Regions from separate parts of the Novosphingobium decolorationis genome, predicted to be linked through region 1. Evidence: riboswitches for the same ligand, from Rfam matches in the RefSeq annotation. Region 1 holds a riboswitch; the other holds the start of a gene.

Region 1 (7,669 bases):
GGCTCGAAAAGCTTGGTCATGGGAATCCTGAAAAATGCGGGGGGGAGGAAAGGGAGCGAAGCGTTGGGCTCTATCTAGAGTGGAATTCCGGGAGAATAATCCCCTTGCCATTCCATTCACTCGATCCCACAGTTCCGGAATGGATGTGCAGGATCGCTTTGCCGGATTGACCGAATTCGTTGCGACCGTGCGCCTGGGAAGCTTTGCGGCGGCCGCGCGCGAGCTGGGCGTCACCGGCTCGGCCGTGGGCAAGAGCGTGACCCGGCTGGAGGCGCGGCTGGGAACCAAGCTCCTGCACCGCACGACGCGGCGGCTGACCCTGACGGGGGAAGGGCAGGTCTATCTCGATGCGTGCCAGCGGATTCTCGACGATCTGGACGGGACCGAGCTGGCGATGGCCTCGGGCCGCGACACGCCGGTGGGTACGCTTCACCTCAACCTGCCCGCAGCCTTCGGGCGCAGGCACGTGATGCCGATCCTGCTGGAGCTCACGGCGCAGTACCGCCATCTGGACCTCTCGGTCATGTTCACCGAGCGCACGGCCAACGTCATCGAGGAGGGGATCGATCTGGCCGTGCGCATTGGCACGCTCGGCAACGATGCGGACCTGACCGCACGGCGGCTGGGCACGCAGCGCCTGCTGATCTGCGCCTCGCCGGACTATCTGGCCCGCCATGGCGCGCCGAGGAGCCCTGAGGAACTGACGCAGCGCGATTGCATCATCGGGTGGCGCAGGGTGCCCCGCCCTGTCTGGCTCCTGAAGGACAAGGCCGGGGGTGAGGTGGCCCAGGAAGTGAAGGTCCGCCACGAATTCAGCGACGGCGAGGCCATTCTCGCCGCCGCGCTGGCAGGGGAAGGCCTGGCCCAGCTGCCCGACTGGCTGATCGAGAAGGAGCTTGCCTCGGGCGCGCTCGTGCCGGTGCTGGAGGAATGTGCCGGGGCCGAGATGCCAATCCACCTCGTCTGGCCCAGCTCTCGCTATGAACAGCCGCGCTTGCGCATCGTGATCGATGCCCTGGCCGCTGCGGCGCAGCTGCCCGGTTCGGGCTTTACGCCGGGGAGCCGGGCGCGCGCCTGAGCGCTGGCGCCGCATCGAAGCGTGGGGGCACTCCACCGTGCCCGCATTGAAGCCGAGGCTGCGATACCTACCTGATCGGGCGAGCCAAACAGGAGAACGATCCATGCAAGCCATTCAAATCAAGGCACCCGGCGGCCTCGACACGCTGGAATGCGTCGACCTTCCCGATCCCGGCCAGCCCGGCCCAGGAGAGATCCGCGTGCGCCTGCATGGCGGATCACTGAACTACCATGACTACCTCGTCTGTTCGGGCGCGACGCCGGCCGAGGATGGGCGCATCCCTCTCGCCGATGGTGCGGGCATCGTCGAGGCGGTGGGCGAGGGCGTGGACGCGTTCGTGCAAGGTGACCGCGTGGTCTCGTGCTTCTTCCCGGACTGGCAGGACGGCCCGCCCGCCGTGGGCGACTTTGCCCGCGTCCCCGGAGACGGCATCGACGGGTTCGCGCAGGAGCTGGTCGTGCGCCCCGCGACGGCCTTCACGCACATGCCCGAGGGTCTTGATTTCGTGGAAGCCGCCACGATCACCACGGCGGGTCTCACCGCATGGCGCGCGCTGATTGTCGAAGGGGGCCTCAAGGCGGGCGACACGGTGCTGGTCATGGGCACGGGCGGCGTCTCGATCTGGGCCTTGCAGATCGCCAAGGCGATGGGCGCGCGCGTCGTGGCGACCTCGTCCTCGGATGCGAAGCTGGAAAAGCTGCGCGCGATGGGCGCGGATCACACGATCAACTACCGCAGCGAGCCCGAATGGGGCGAGGCGGTCCTTGCCTGGACAGGCGGGCGCGGGGTCGACCACGTGGTCGAGGTCGGCGGCCCTGCCACGCTGGCGCAGTCGCTCCAGGCGGTGCGCATTGGTGGCCACATCACCCTCATCGGCGTGCTCACCGGTACGGGCGGCGAGGTGCCGACCGCCCTTCTGATGGCCAAGCAGGTGCGGCTGCACGGCGTCATCGTCGGCAGCCGGCGTGAGCAGGTCGATTTCGTGCGCGCCATCGAGGTCATGGGGATCAAGCCCCATGTCGACCGTCGCTTTGCGCTCGCGGACCTCGCCGAAGCCTTCCGCTACGAGGAAAGCGGTGCCCATTTCGGGAAGATCGGCGTCAGCTGGTAGGCACTTGCGTGTCGTCCCGTCCTGATGTCTGGCCGATCGGGCGCGAGGCTCAGATCGGCCAAGTCTCGCGCCGGTAGGCCGAATCCCAGAACATCCACTCATAGCGCGTAGCGTTACGGAAGGCCGTTTCCATCGCGGCGCGGATCGCGGGGGTGGCATTGGCAGCGGCCTCGTCCACCAGCGCGCGCACCCGCGCCGTGGCTTCGCCGAAGCCGGGATCGGCATAAGTGTCGATCCAGGCGGCATAAGGGTTGGGCGAGGCGGCGCGCGGCTTGATGTCGCAGCCGACCTCCCAGTAGACCCAGAAGCAGGGCAGGATGCCCGCGATCAGTTCCTCATAGCTGCGCGTTGCAGCAAGGCCGGTGAGATAGCTGGTGTAGCCAAGGCATACGGGGGTGGGCTCGGCCTTGCGCGCCATTTCGGGCGTGACGCCGAACTTGGCAAAGAAGGCCTGGTGCAGCGCCTGCTCCACCTGCACCGCGACCTTGGCGCCGTCGGAAAATTCCAGCCGGGCGCTCGCCGTGGGCGCGCGGGCCGACGCAATGGCCAAGGCGCGCGCATATTCGGCAAGGTAGAGGCTGTCCTGCAGCATGTAGTGCCGGAAGCTTTCCGGCGCGAGCGAGCCGTCGGCAAGCTCGGCGAGGAAAGGCTGGTCCAGGATCGCGCGGCGCAGCGGGGCAACGTCCTGCCAGATCGTGTCGCAAAAGCTCATGGGGGTGCCTTCCTTCAGAAACGGTGGGTGGCGCCGACGCCGAACTGGCGGCCGGTGTTGATGGTGAAGCTGTCGAACGGACCGTTGGGGCCAAGGCCGAGGAGCAGCGGCAACTGCTGCTGGCCGAAGGCGGAAATCGCCCAGCGCGTGTCGAAGAGGTTCTTGGCCCAGACTTCCAGGTTCCACGCGCCGAGCTCAATGCCGAGCCGCCCGTCCACCGAGGCGTAGCCGGGGGTGTGCAGGATGTTGTCGATCTCGAAGTCCACGCGCGAGACGTAGGCAACGCTGAGGCGCGCGTCGAGCTTGGCAGGCCCTGCCTCTCCTTCCCAGCCGATGCCGCCGTTCAGCGTCCAGTCGGGCGCGTTGGGGGTGCGCTTGCCGGTGAGATCCACCAGGTCAGGCTCGCCCGGTTCCGGCGTGGGGTTGGGGGTGATGTAGGTGCCGGTGCGGCTGTGCGTCCAGGCCGCGCCACCATCGAGGCGGAAGCCTTGTCCCAGGTCCGCCTGCGCGGAGGCTTCCAACCCGTGGACATTGACCTTGGGTACCGAGAGCACGACCGAATTGCCCAGGAACACGGTATTCTGGAAGTTGCTGTAGTCGGTCACGAAGCCTGCGAGGGAAAGGCGCACGCGCCCTTCGGCAAGCTGGCCCTTGATACCCGCTTCCAGCGACTTGACGGTTTCGGCGGCAAAGTTCGCGGTCCAGATGTCCGAGGGGCCGGGAAGGGGGTTGAAGCCGCCCGCCTTGAAGCCGACGCTACCCGTGACATAGGCGGTGAAATCCTTGCTCGGGCGCCAGGCGAGCGAGAGCTTGGGTTGCCACTTGTCGAAAGTCTGCGCGCGGCGGGCGTAGGTGGTGGCGGTGTCCGTGCCGATCGTGTCTTCCTTGCGCCGGTCGCGGTCGTAGCGCAGGCCCAGCGTTGCCTCCAGCGTGGGCAGCACGTCGTAGCTCGCCTGCGCGAAGAGGCCGATCTGGTTGCTCCGGGTTTCGGCGCGCTGCGGCTCGGCGCCGAACAGCAGCGGGCCCAGATCGTCGGTGCGGTCACGTTCGAGACGCTGGAAGAACACGCCTGCGTGCCAGCGCAGCGGGCCGCTCCCTTGCGAGGTCAGGCGCAGTTCGCTGGTCCAGGCCTCGATGTCGACCGGCTGCGATATGGGCTGGATGCCGTCCGGGAACAGCGCAACGCCGTCCAGTGTGACGGGCGTATCGTGGCGGAAGTCCAGCTCTTCGCTGAAGTCCTTGTGGTAGTTGTCGTAGCCGCCCGACCAGGTGAGCTGGAGCGTATCGCCCAGGTCCTGCGCGAAGGTTGCCTGCGCGCCCCACCATTTGCGCGCGAAGCGGCCCTCGAAGTCGCCCTGCGGATCGGTCAGGATCGCGCCGGAGAGGCGCCCGCCGTTGCGCCCCGTGACATTCTCGGACGAGATATAGGCCGCGCCGCCATCCTCGTCGGCCCAGGCGAGGCGCAGGTTGAGGGTGCTGGTCTCGGAGGTCTGGATCTTTGCCTTCAGGCGCAGGTTGCGGCTGGTGAAGCCGTCGACCTTCCTGTCGAGGTAGCTGTTGCGGATGAAGCCGTCGGAATTGCGGTAGGAGCCCGCCAGACGCAGCTGCACGCGCTCCGACACCGGCGCGTTGACGACGCCGTCCGCAGTCCAGGTGAAGCCGTTGCCCATGCCGAGCGAGGCCATGCCGCCTGCCTCGTCGGTGGGGTCGTTGGTGGCAATGTCCACCGCGCCGCCCGAGGCCGAACGCCCGAACAGTGCTCCCTGCGGCCCTTTCAGGATCTCGACGCGCGCGACGTCGTAAGTGCGCAGGGTGAAGAGCTCGGAATCGGCGAGCGCGAGCCCGTCCACGACGTAGGCGATGGAGGGCGACTGGTTGCGGTTGGTCGATACCCCGCGCACTGAGATCATGTTTGTGCCCGGGTCCTGGTCGTTGATCAGGAATACGCCCGGCGTTGCGGCGATGAAGTCGTCTATCGTGGTCAGCTTGCGCCGGGCGATGTCGTCCTGCGTGTAGACCGTGATGGTGTCGGGCACCGCGATCTGCGCCTCGGGGCGGCCGCGCGCGGTAACGACGATGGGGGCCTCGCCCGCGGCCTCCTCGGCATGGGCAAGGGTGGGTGTGCCAAGGCAAAGGCCAGCGCCCAGGAATGTGAAGATGGTAGACGTACGTGTGGCGTGACGTGCGGCGCGTTGTCGCATGGTCCCTATTCCTCCGCCGGCATGAACCGGATCAGGTTCGCGGGTTTGCAGACTTTGCGCGGGAATGCGCCGTGATCCGCCTCTCAGCCCTGACAGCGCCAGGACACCCCGTGGGTTGATGATGTTCCGCGCTTAGGAAAAGCGTGCGCCAGCGTCAATCGTTGCCCGCTGCGTTGCGCTCGCCGCCACCGTCAGGGCCGACACCAGCGGACCACGACAGGCAAAGTCCCGGCTTGGAAAATTGCAGGATCGCACTATCCGTAACCGCGATGACAAGCTCCTCGACCAAGGCCCGGGATCGCGACGAAATCCTTGATGCGGCACGAAATGTTCTGGCGCGCGAAGGACTGTACCATTTCAGTCTGCGTCTCGTTGCGCGAGAGGCGGCGATGTCTGTCGGCAAGATCCGCTACCAGATCGGGGACAAGGCGGCTTTGCTGGAGGCTGTCGTCGCGCGGGAATGCGAGATCATCGACGCGCGGCGTGACCAGTGGCGCACGCAGCTGGCCTCCTGCCCGGAACTGGACCCTGCCAGCGTGACCGATATCGTCACGCAGGTCCTTGACGAGGTGTCACAGGACGGGCGCGTTTCGGCAATCGTCATGGCCGAGATCTATATCCAGGCCCATCGCGATCCGGCTCTTGGGCCGCTGCGCGCGCGGTTGTGGGCGCACGACCAGGGGTTCTGGCAAGGCCTGTTCGAGGACTGTCCCGAGGCCCGGGGGCTGGTGCACCGCATCGCGTGCTATGGCGTGGATGAGCGTGTCTTCAGTGTCCTTCTGGGGCAGAGCCGCGACTACCGGCTTCTGCGCCAGTCCACCTTGCGGGCGCTGCTGCGTCCTGCCGGGGCGCACGCTCGCAGCGCGGTGAGCGCCTGGCATCTCCACCTCGTCGCGCAACTGGCCGGTCCGGCGCAGGCGGCGCTGGAGGGGGCGAGCGAGATCAAGGGCACCAAGGCGGTGCTGGCAGGGCAGATCGCCGACGCCATGGCCCGCGAAGGAGTGGAAGCGATCTCGTTTCGCCAGATCGCGACATCGGCCGGGGTGCCTCTCTCCACGCTGACGCACCATTTTCTCTCGCATCGTGACCTGGTGCTGGGCGGTGTGGAGGAACTGTACCGGCGCATGCGCGCGTCGCTGGGGCAGCCCGGCGATGCGCGCGCAGGACGCCAGGTGCTGCTGCTGACCCATGAGATGGCGCTCGGCGCCCTGCGCGATCCGCGCCTCACGCCCTTTGCGATCGACATGCGGCGAAGGCGCGCGGAAAATGTCCACGCGCAGGTTGCCCCTCTGATTGATGGCGAGGGGGATCGCGCACGCAGCCAGGCGTTCACCATGGCGCTGATCGGAGAGGCTATTGCTCTGGGCGATGAGGGGCAGCCACTGGACAGCACCGCATTTCCGGAACGGCTGCGCGAACTGGCCCGCGATTAGGCCGAACGAGTGTGCTAATTGCGAATTATATGCCGAATATTTGACAGAACGAATGTCTTAAAACGGCAATGGCCCACTCCTATCGGGCGCTCCTGACGCACAACAGGGACGCCCGATATGCACGCCTTTGATTCCACCAGATTGCCTCTCCGTCTTGCTACGGTGCTCTTGACTGGGAGCGCCCTTGTCTCTTCGCTGCCCGCCATGGCTGCCGCCGGTGAACTGGCCGAGGACACCGTGGCCGCGCCCGGCCAGCTCCATGAAATCACCGTGACCGCGCAGCGCCGCGTGGAAAACAGCCAGGATGTGCCGCTCGCCATCAAGTCGGTCGATGCCGATGCTCTGGCGCAGACCGGCTACACCGACTTCACCGATATCCAGTACATGGTCCCCGGGGTACAGTACGATCCCACCCAGGGCGCGGCCTTCCAGATCCGCGGCGTGGGCAGCCGCTCCTTCGACTTCTCGAACGCCAAGTCGGTCAGTGTCGTGGTCGATGGTGTCGTGATGGACGGCCAGCGGGCCAATGGCCTCATCGGCATCACCGACATGGAGCGCATCGACGTGCTGATGGGGCCGCAGGGCACCCTGTTCGGCAAGAACGCGACCTCGGGCGTGATCTCGGTGACGACTCGCAAGCCCGAACTGGGCGTCACCTCGCTGTCGGCCAGCGGCAGCTATGGCGAACATGACGAGCGCATTCTCAACGCAACCCTCAACGTGCCGCTGGGGCGCGACGTCGCCCTGCGTGTGTCGGGCTTCGATCAGGCTCAGGACGGGTTCGGGCGCAACGTCACGCTCGACCGGACCATCGGTTCGACCCACGAATACGGTGGCCGTGCGCGCCTGCTGGTCGATGCCGGGCCGGACCTGGAGTTCATCGCGCGCGCCGACTTTGCCCGCCACTGGGATTCCAGCGTGCGCACGCCCGCGGGCAACCAGCCCGAGAACGTCGCGCAGATGCTCGCCGAACTGGGCGTGTTTCCCGATGGCCGTAGCGCTGACACCGCCGATGGCAGCTTTGGCGAGATCACCACGCGCGAATACGGCGGCTCGCTGGAGGTAAACCTGGGCCTTGGCGAGCATCAACTGAAGTCGATCACGGCCTATCGCGAAACCGCCTACGACAATTCG
Region 2 (7,669 bases), 1.4 Mb from region 1:
CATTGCAAGCGTCACCGCGATCAACAGCGGACAGTCCGCACCCGACACGTACGACGGCGTCTCCTTCTATCCCGGTTCAACGGCCAATTTCCCCACACCGGGGTCCTCGCTCAAGAACATCTCGATCGGGACGGTCACGGCCATCGACACGCAGGAGATACCCACCCAGCGCTATGGCCTCTCGCTCCAGGCAGGACAGATCCCGAACAGCCCCCCGCGCGTGGCCGAGTTCACCGGATGGGGCAATGCAAGCGCAGATATCGGACATATCGGAACCGGTACGGGCAACACGGATCTGCGCTTCACCCTCGACATCGGGAAAGTCCGTCGCTGCGACAAGCTCTTCCCGAGCTTCAACTCGAACGTAAACGGAGCCAATATCCGAAATGCCCTGATCCGCGTGGACAAGGATTATGTCGGTCGCTGCCAGACCACGAACGCAACCACGGCGACCGCGGGGCGCATCCTGATCGAGGATGACACCGCAGGCCTGCTCGAAGTCACCGTCACGGCGCGCCAGGACGGAGGCTTTTCCCAGGCGGGGGCCTACAAGGTCCTGTGCCGCGCAAACAACAACGCGGCCACCGGAACCTTCGCCTCGAATGTCACCCCGATCTACGTTGGCGAAAGCCTCGGCACCATGGACGCCACGCTGACCAGTGGCGGCTCTGGCACGAAGCACATCAACATACGTGTCACAGGTGTCGATGGCGTAACCCTGAACTGGGAATTCCGAGCGCGCTGGATCACGCCCAGCGAACTGGGCGCCTGAACTTGGTCAGATGACACGTACAACGCCGCCGCACTCGGGTGAGTGCGGCGGCGTTCTGTTATCCCGCAATGGCCTGCCGCAGGCCCTGCAATCAATCGTGTTCGCGCTCGCCCTGCCCCATGTAGAGCTGCGAGCCGGAGTCCTTGAACACCTTGCTCATCTCCTCCATGCCTTTTTCGGCGTCTTGGGCAGCGATGAAGCCGGTCGAAGGCTGGTTCTGCTTGGCTGCGAAGTCGCGCACTTCCTGGCTGATCTTCATCGAGCAGAACCTGGGTCCGCACATCGAGCAGAAATGCGCGGTCTTGGCGCCTTCGGCGGGCAGCGTCTGGTCATGGTAGAGTTCGGCCGTGTCGGGATCGAGCGACAGGTTGAACTGGTCGCGCCAACGGAACTCGAAGCGCGCCTTGGACAGCGCATCGTCGCGCACCTGCGCGGCCGGGTGACCCTTGGCAAGATCGGCGGCGTGAGCGGCGAGCTTGTAGGTGACGACGCCCACCTTGACGTCGTCGCGGTCGGGCAGGCCAAGGTGTTCCTTGGGCGTGACATAGCAGAGCATCGCGGTGCCGTACCAGCCGATCTGCGCCGCGCCGATACCGCTGGTGATGTGGTCATAGCCGGGCGCGATGTCGGTGGTGAGCGGCCCCAGGGTGTAGAACGGGGCTTCGCCGCAGCTTTCCAGCTGCTTTTCCATGTTCTCCTTGATCTTGTGCATCGGCACATGGCCGGGCCCCTCGATCATGACCTGAACGTCCTGCGCCCACGCCTTTTTGGTCAGTTCGCCCAGCGTATAAAGTTCGGCGAACTGGGCCTCATCGTTGGCGTCGTAGATCGAGCCCGGGCGCAGGCCATCGCCCAGCGAGTAGGCGATATCGTAAGCCTTCATGATCTCGGTGATCTCGTCGAAGTGCTCGTAGAGGAAGCTCTCCTTGTGGTGGGCGAGGCACCACTTGGCCATGATCGAACCGCCGCGGCTGACGATGCCGGTCAGGCGTTTGGCGGCGAGCGGCACATAGGGCAGGCGCACGCCGGCATGGATCGTGAAGTAGTCGACGCCCTGCTCGGCCTGCTCGATCAGCGTGTCGCGGAACACGTCCCAGGTCAGGTCTTCGGCGACGCCCCCGACCTTCTCGAGCGCCTGGTAGATCGGCACCGTCCCGATGGGAACAGGCGAATTGCGGATGATCCACTCGCGCGTGTCGTGAATGTTGCGGCCCGTCGAGAGGTCCATCACGGTGTCCGCGCCCCAGCGGATCGACCAGACCATCTTGTCGACTTCGCTGGCAACGTCCGAGGCCACCGCCGAATTGCCGATGTTGGCGTTGACCTTGACGAGAAAATTGCGCCCGATCGCCATCGGCTCGCACTCGGGATGGTTGACGTTGCTGGGGATGATCGCGCGGCCGCGGGCGACCTCGTCGCGCACGAATTCAGGCGTCACATAGTCCGGGATCGACGCGCCGAAGCTCTCGCCCGAGCGGGTGTATTCGGCCAGCCGCGCCCGGCCAAGGTTCTCGCGCTCGGCGACATATTCCATCTCGGGGGTGATGATGCCGCGCCTTGCGTAGTGCATCTGCGAGATGTTGCCCCCCGCCTTGGCCCGCAGCGGCTTTCTGAGCGCGGTCGGGAACGCGGGCACGCCGCCGGAACGATCCGGCCCGGTCTTGCCGTTGTCCTCGGGCTTTACCTCGCGCGGCGCGTACTCTTCCACATCGCCGCGGGCGAACTGCCAGTCGCGGCGCAGCGCGGCGAGGCCCGCCGAGATGTCGATCGCCGCGTCAGGGTCGGTGTAAGGCCCGGAAGTGTCGTAGACCCGCACCGGCGGTTCGCCACTGGAAGGTTCAAGATCGATCTCGCGCATCGCGACCCGGATCGCCGGGTTGGTCTGCGCGGGAACATGGATCTTGCGTGAGCCCCGGATGGGCCCGGTGGTCACACCGATTTCCAGTTTGCTGTTGATGTCGGCCATACACGCTTCTCTCTGATCGAGGGCGTGAGAGATGGAGTACGGATTCCCGGCGGGAAGCTGCCAGAATCACCGTCCACTCCCTCCGCCCGTATTAACGGGTTCAGGTTCGACGGGTCTTGTGGAGCATACCCACAACTCTCAGCCGGTGGACGCGAACGCCCTGCTGGCTCCCCGGGGATAGGTGTGATGGTAGGGACGCTTTGCAGATGCGTCCAGAGGGGCCGCGAGATAGCGCCCCTGCGAAAGGCTCAGGCCTCGTCGCGTGCGCTGGCGGCGGTTTCTTCGCGCCGACGGCGGGTTTCTTCGGTCTTGAAGGCCTGCGAGGCCATCGTGCGCCAGGCGGTTTCGGACCGCAGCGCGCGCTCGCGGACATTGGCAAGAACCGCCTCGTCAGCGGCCTTCGCGGCCGCATCGGCCTGCTCGGTGGCGAACTTGTAGCTTACACTCATGCTCCGGATTTCCTCGGGTTGGAATGGCAGGTCGGAGCGAAAACCGGACCGGCGCGAAGGCCGGTCCGGGTTACGTGCAAGCCGATCAGGCGAGCGCGAGGTTCACCGCGGCCTTCTTGCCGTTGCGGCCGGTCTCGACCTCGTAGGAAACGCGCTGTTCCTGCTCGAGCGAAGCCAGGCCCGAAGCCTGCACCGCGCTGATGTGCACGAAGCTGTCCTCGCCGCCGTTTTCCGGAGCGATGAAGCCGTAACCCTTTTCGGTGTTGAAGAATTTGACAGTGCCGATGGGCATGGTGATGTCCTTAATGCAATAACTATGGGTTCCCGGCGTGCCACATGCACGCGGGAGGGTGCGTCAGTTCATCATTCGAATGGAAATTCGTCGCCCAAAGTGCGCCATGGTCCTGCCCGTGCAGTTCCGCACGGGCCCGGATTCGGGCGCCTATCAACCGGCAAAGTCCGTCACAAAATTCGACGTCGCGCAGATGCTGTACCACACAAGGCTCCATTCACCTAGCGCAGCGTTGCACGGCGCGCCTTGACCCGTGCGCGGGAAGGGACGATGCGCGAAGGGACCATGACGATGCTCTACCGCCTCGATGCCCCGGCTGCGGCCGTGGGCCGTGCTTTCGAGACCGACACGCGCGAGGACCCCTGGGCGGGAGGCCATGTCGGCCCCGGCCAATTCGCCCCCGTCCTTACGGCCGGGCGCGAGGCGATTGCAGGCCCCATGCCCCAGACACGCCAGCCGCGCCGGATGATTCCCCGGCTGTGGGGCGTCATGCCCCCGAAATCGGCCACGGATACACGCCCGCACGGCATCCTGACGGCTCGCAATCTGGACAGCCCGTTCTGGACGGGAAACCTGCGCAACCCGGAATTTCGCTGCCTGGTGCCCACGACCGCCTTCATGGAGTGGGGGCGCCCCTCGCCCGTCGACGGCACGCGGCGCCAGCTCTGGCTCTCCTGCGCCGACCAGCCGATCTTCGCCTTTGCCGGGGTCTGGAAGGACAGCGAGGTGCCCGCCTTCTCTATCCTGACCTGCGCAGCCAACGCCGCACTGCGCGCTGAGGGGCGCGAGACGATGCCGGTGATCCTCCCGCCCGATCCCAAGGCGCACGAGACGTGGCTGCGCGCCGGGTGGGACCGCGCGCAGGCGCTGGTCCAGCCCTATTCGTCCTCGCTGCTCAGCTGCTCGGAAACACACCGAAGTGGAACAGCCCCACCGCGATGAGCGCTAGGCCGATGATGATCGAGCAGGTACACCACAGGCGCGAGAGCGGCCCGAAACGGCGCAGCCAGAAGGCCATGTAGACGTCCGAGAAGGCGAGCACCATCAACGCCTCGATGCACAGGAGCCCACCCACCACGCTCAGCGTGCTCGACAGCCAGTCGGGCGAGGCCCAGGGATTGGCGAGGTAGATCACCGCGCCCAGGAACAGTTCCAAAAGGCCCGTCACCATCTGCAGCGCGGGCGAGCCGACGATCTCGCCGATCAGCTTGTGCCAGTGGCCGGGCTGGCGCAGTTCGCCGATCCCGGCGAAGAGCGCGAAGAGCCCCAGGAAAATCGCCGTCCAGGCCGGCGCGAGTGCAAGATCTGGCATCGTGTGCGCATCTCCCCCTTTGTCTTATGGAGGGGAGACTGAGCCATGGCGGCCCGCCTGTCCAGAGCTAGTCCGCCCGGGCCAGCTCCATCAGGTCGCGCCGCCCAAGTCCGGGACGTTCGAGCACCGGGGCGATGCCGCCGCGCGCCTCGTGCCAGGCCGCGGCAAGATATTCCGCCTTGCGCAGCCTGGAGGTCGAGACGCGGTGGTCCCAGGCATGGGCGCCCAGCCGCTCCACCTCGCGTCCGATCCCGCCGTAGATATTGGCCGCGGCCAGGATCGCCCAGCGCTGGCGGAAGGGCAGGCGCATCGCCCCGGCGCGCGAGGATTCCTCGTAGCCGCGCGCGAGGGCGCAGGCCCTGGCCACGATGGTGACAAGCCGCGCGCGGTAGTGCGGCTTGGTGTGCTCGCCCGGCGGAATATCGGCCTCGACCAGCCATTCGACGGGCAGGTAACAGCGCCCGTTGGCATCGTCCTCCCAGACATCGCGCACGATGTTGGAGAGCTGGAAGGCAAGCCCCAGATCACAGGCCCTGTCGAGCGTGTCCGCCGCTTCCGGATCGTTCTCGTCGCACGACACGCCCATGACCGCCGCCATCAGCACCCCGACCGCGCCCGCCACGTGATAGCAATAGCGCAGCATGTCGCTTTCCGAGCGGGGCCGCCATTCGCGCGCGTCGAGTTCGAACCCGGCGATCACATCCTCGAGCATGACCTGGGGGATCGGCACTTCGCACAGGAGCTGCCCCAGCGCGTCAAAGGCAGGTGATCCGGTCTGTTCGCCCGCAATGGCAAGCTCGGTCAATGTGCGGATCGTGGCGAGACGCGATTCGGGATCGAGCCCGGCATGTCCACCAACCGCACCGCGCGCGCGGCCCCGCCCGTGGTCCTGGTCATCGGCAATATCGTCGCAGGCCCGGCACCAGGCGTAGAGCAGCCAGACCCTCTCGCGCGTCTCGCGGTCGAACAGGCGGCTGGCGGCGGAAAAGCTCTTCGAGCCCTTGCGGATCGACTGGTGGGCGAAGCGCACCAGCGCCGCGCGGTCGTAAGGCGGCGGGCGGGTCATGCCAGGGTCATGGTCCTGCAACGGATAAGGGATCTCACAGCGTGCCCGGATCCATCCGCACGATCGGCACGATCGGCTCGTGCGCCCGCATGCGCTCAAGCAGAAGGTCGAGCTCGGTCTCGGCCAGGATGATGCCCTGGTGGGCGGGGCGCACGAAGCCGACTTCGGCCATGTGGCGGTTGAAGGCAAGCAGGCCATCGTAGAAGCCGAAGGCGTTGAGCACACCGACCGGCTTGTCGTGGTAGCCCAGCTGCGCCCAGCTGACCGCCTCCCACAGCTCGTCCATGGTACCGACCCCGCCGGGCAGGACGATGAAGCCGTCCGACAGGCGCGTGAAGGCGGCCTTGCGCTCGTGCATATCCTTGACAATGTGCAGCTCGGTGCAGTCGTGGTTGGCGACCTCGCCACCGCGCCCATTGGTGGCGGTGAGCGCCTCGGGGATCACGCCGATGACCTCGCCGCCCGCTTCCAGCGCACCTGCCGCGACCGCGCCCATGAGGCCGAGGCGCCCGCCGCCATAGACCGTGCCGATGCCAAGCCCGGCCAGCGTGCGCCCGACGTCGCGGGCCAGTTCCATGTAGCGCGGATCCTGAGGCGTGGCCGAGCCGCAGTAGACAGCAAGACGTTTCATTTCAGTCGGTCACCTTGATGTGGACATGCGCCCCTTCGGGCAGGTCCTTGATCTGATCGGCAAGATCGCCGGTCATGCGAATGTAGGCGGCAAGCTCCACGCACACCATGTTCTCCGGCGCATAGTCCCCGGCGACGAGCGCCTGCGGGGTGAAGCCATAGACCTCGCCCACGCGCGGAGCGCCCAGGCGCTTGTCGGCGGCTTCGACGTGGGCATCGGCGCGCCAGATTGCCTGCGTCTCGCCCAGCTCCATGTGCGTCTTCGCCGCGGCCTCGTCGCCCAGCGTCTGCACGCCCAGGATATCGGGATCGACATAGTGAAACGTGCCCACCCGATCCGTGACGAGAAGGTGCCCGAAAAGCGAGTTGGCGACGATCTCGGAAAACTCGATCCCGGTCCAGCCCCACCCCTGGCGAAGAGCGGCCAGTTCGCGCGCTCTCACAGCAGGTTTTCCAGCATCAGTTTCGCCGTCGCCTTGGCGCTGCCGACGACCCCCGGAATACCTGCGCCGGGATGGGTCCCCGCGCCCACGAGATAGAAGTTGCGCAGCGTGTCGTCGCGGTTGTGGCCGCGAAACCAGGCGCTTTGCGTGAGGATCGGCTCAAGGCTGAAAGCGCTGCCCTTGTAGGCGGCGAGGTCCGCCTCGAAGTCGGTCGGGGCGTAGTGGAAACTGGTGATGAGGCGGTCCTCGATGTCGGGCACCAGGCGGCGGCCGACTTCGGCGAGGATGCGCTTTTCCAGCACGGGGCCCACCTCGTCCCAGTCGATCGGCAGCTTGCCCATGTGCGCGACGGGTACGAGCGCGTAGAACGTACTCTTGCCCTCGGGCGCCATCGAGGGGTCGGTGACGGTCGGGTGATGGAGGTAGATCGAGAAGTCGCGCGGCAGCACGCCGTGCTCGTAGATATCGTCGAGCAGGCCCTTGTAGCGCGGCCCGAACAGGATCGTGTGGTGCGGGATGCCCGGCCAGGTTCCCTCCAGCGCGAAGTGGACGACAAAGAGGCTGGGCGAGAAACGCTTGGCCGAAAGCTGCTTGGCCACCTTCTTGCCGCGCGGATTGTCGGAGAGGAGGTCGCGGTAGGTGTGCATGATGTCGCCATTGCTGGCGACGGCATCGAAGCGCTCACGCCAGCCGCTCGCGCATTCGACCTCGGTGGCCATGTCGCCCACGGTGTGGACCT

The links. Region 1 has a riboswitch for thiamine pyrophosphate ahead of HT578_RS14835 (TonB-dependent receptor). Riboswitches for the same ligand answer to the same signal wherever they lie in the genome.
Region 2: another riboswitch for thiamine pyrophosphate. It lies ahead of thiC (phosphomethylpyrimidine synthase ThiC); the one in region 1 lies ahead of HT578_RS14835 (TonB-dependent receptor).

The regions. Positions count from the first base shown of each region.
Region 1 covers NZ_CP054856.1:3,178,485-3,186,153, forward strand. Annotated here, with positions in the region: gene HT578_RS14815 (alkene reductase) at 1-20, opposite strand, end outside; gene HT578_RS14820 (LysR family transcriptional regulator) at 167-1,078, shown strand; gene HT578_RS14825 (zinc-dependent alcohol dehydrogenase family protein) at 1,182-2,189, shown strand; gene HT578_RS14830 (TenA family protein) at 2,239-2,901, opposite strand; gene HT578_RS14835 (TonB-dependent receptor) at 2,916-5,102, opposite strand; TPP riboswitch at 5,094-5,223, opposite strand; gene HT578_RS14840 (TetR family transcriptional regulator) at 5,372-6,535, shown strand; gene HT578_RS14845 (TonB-dependent receptor) at 6,698-7,669, shown strand, end outside.
Region 2 covers NZ_CP054856.1:1,816,010-1,823,678, forward strand. Annotated here, with positions in the region: gene HT578_RS08270 (right-handed parallel beta-helix repeat-containing protein) at 1-772, shown strand, start outside; gene thiC (phosphomethylpyrimidine synthase ThiC) at 864-2,738, opposite strand; TPP riboswitch at 2,799-2,922, opposite strand; gene HT578_RS08280 (hypothetical protein) at 2,987-3,187, opposite strand; gene HT578_RS08285 (cold-shock protein) at 3,273-3,479, opposite strand; gene HT578_RS08290 (SOS response-associated peptidase family protein) at 3,750-4,421, shown strand; gene HT578_RS08295 (hypothetical protein) at 4,375-4,791, opposite strand; gene HT578_RS08300 (phytoene/squalene synthase family protein) at 4,859-5,857, opposite strand; gene HT578_RS08305 (LOG family protein) at 5,892-6,488, opposite strand; gene HT578_RS08310 (T6SS immunity protein Tdi1 domain-containing protein) at 6,490-6,930, opposite strand; gene HT578_RS08315 (phytoene desaturase) at 6,927-7,669, opposite strand, start outside.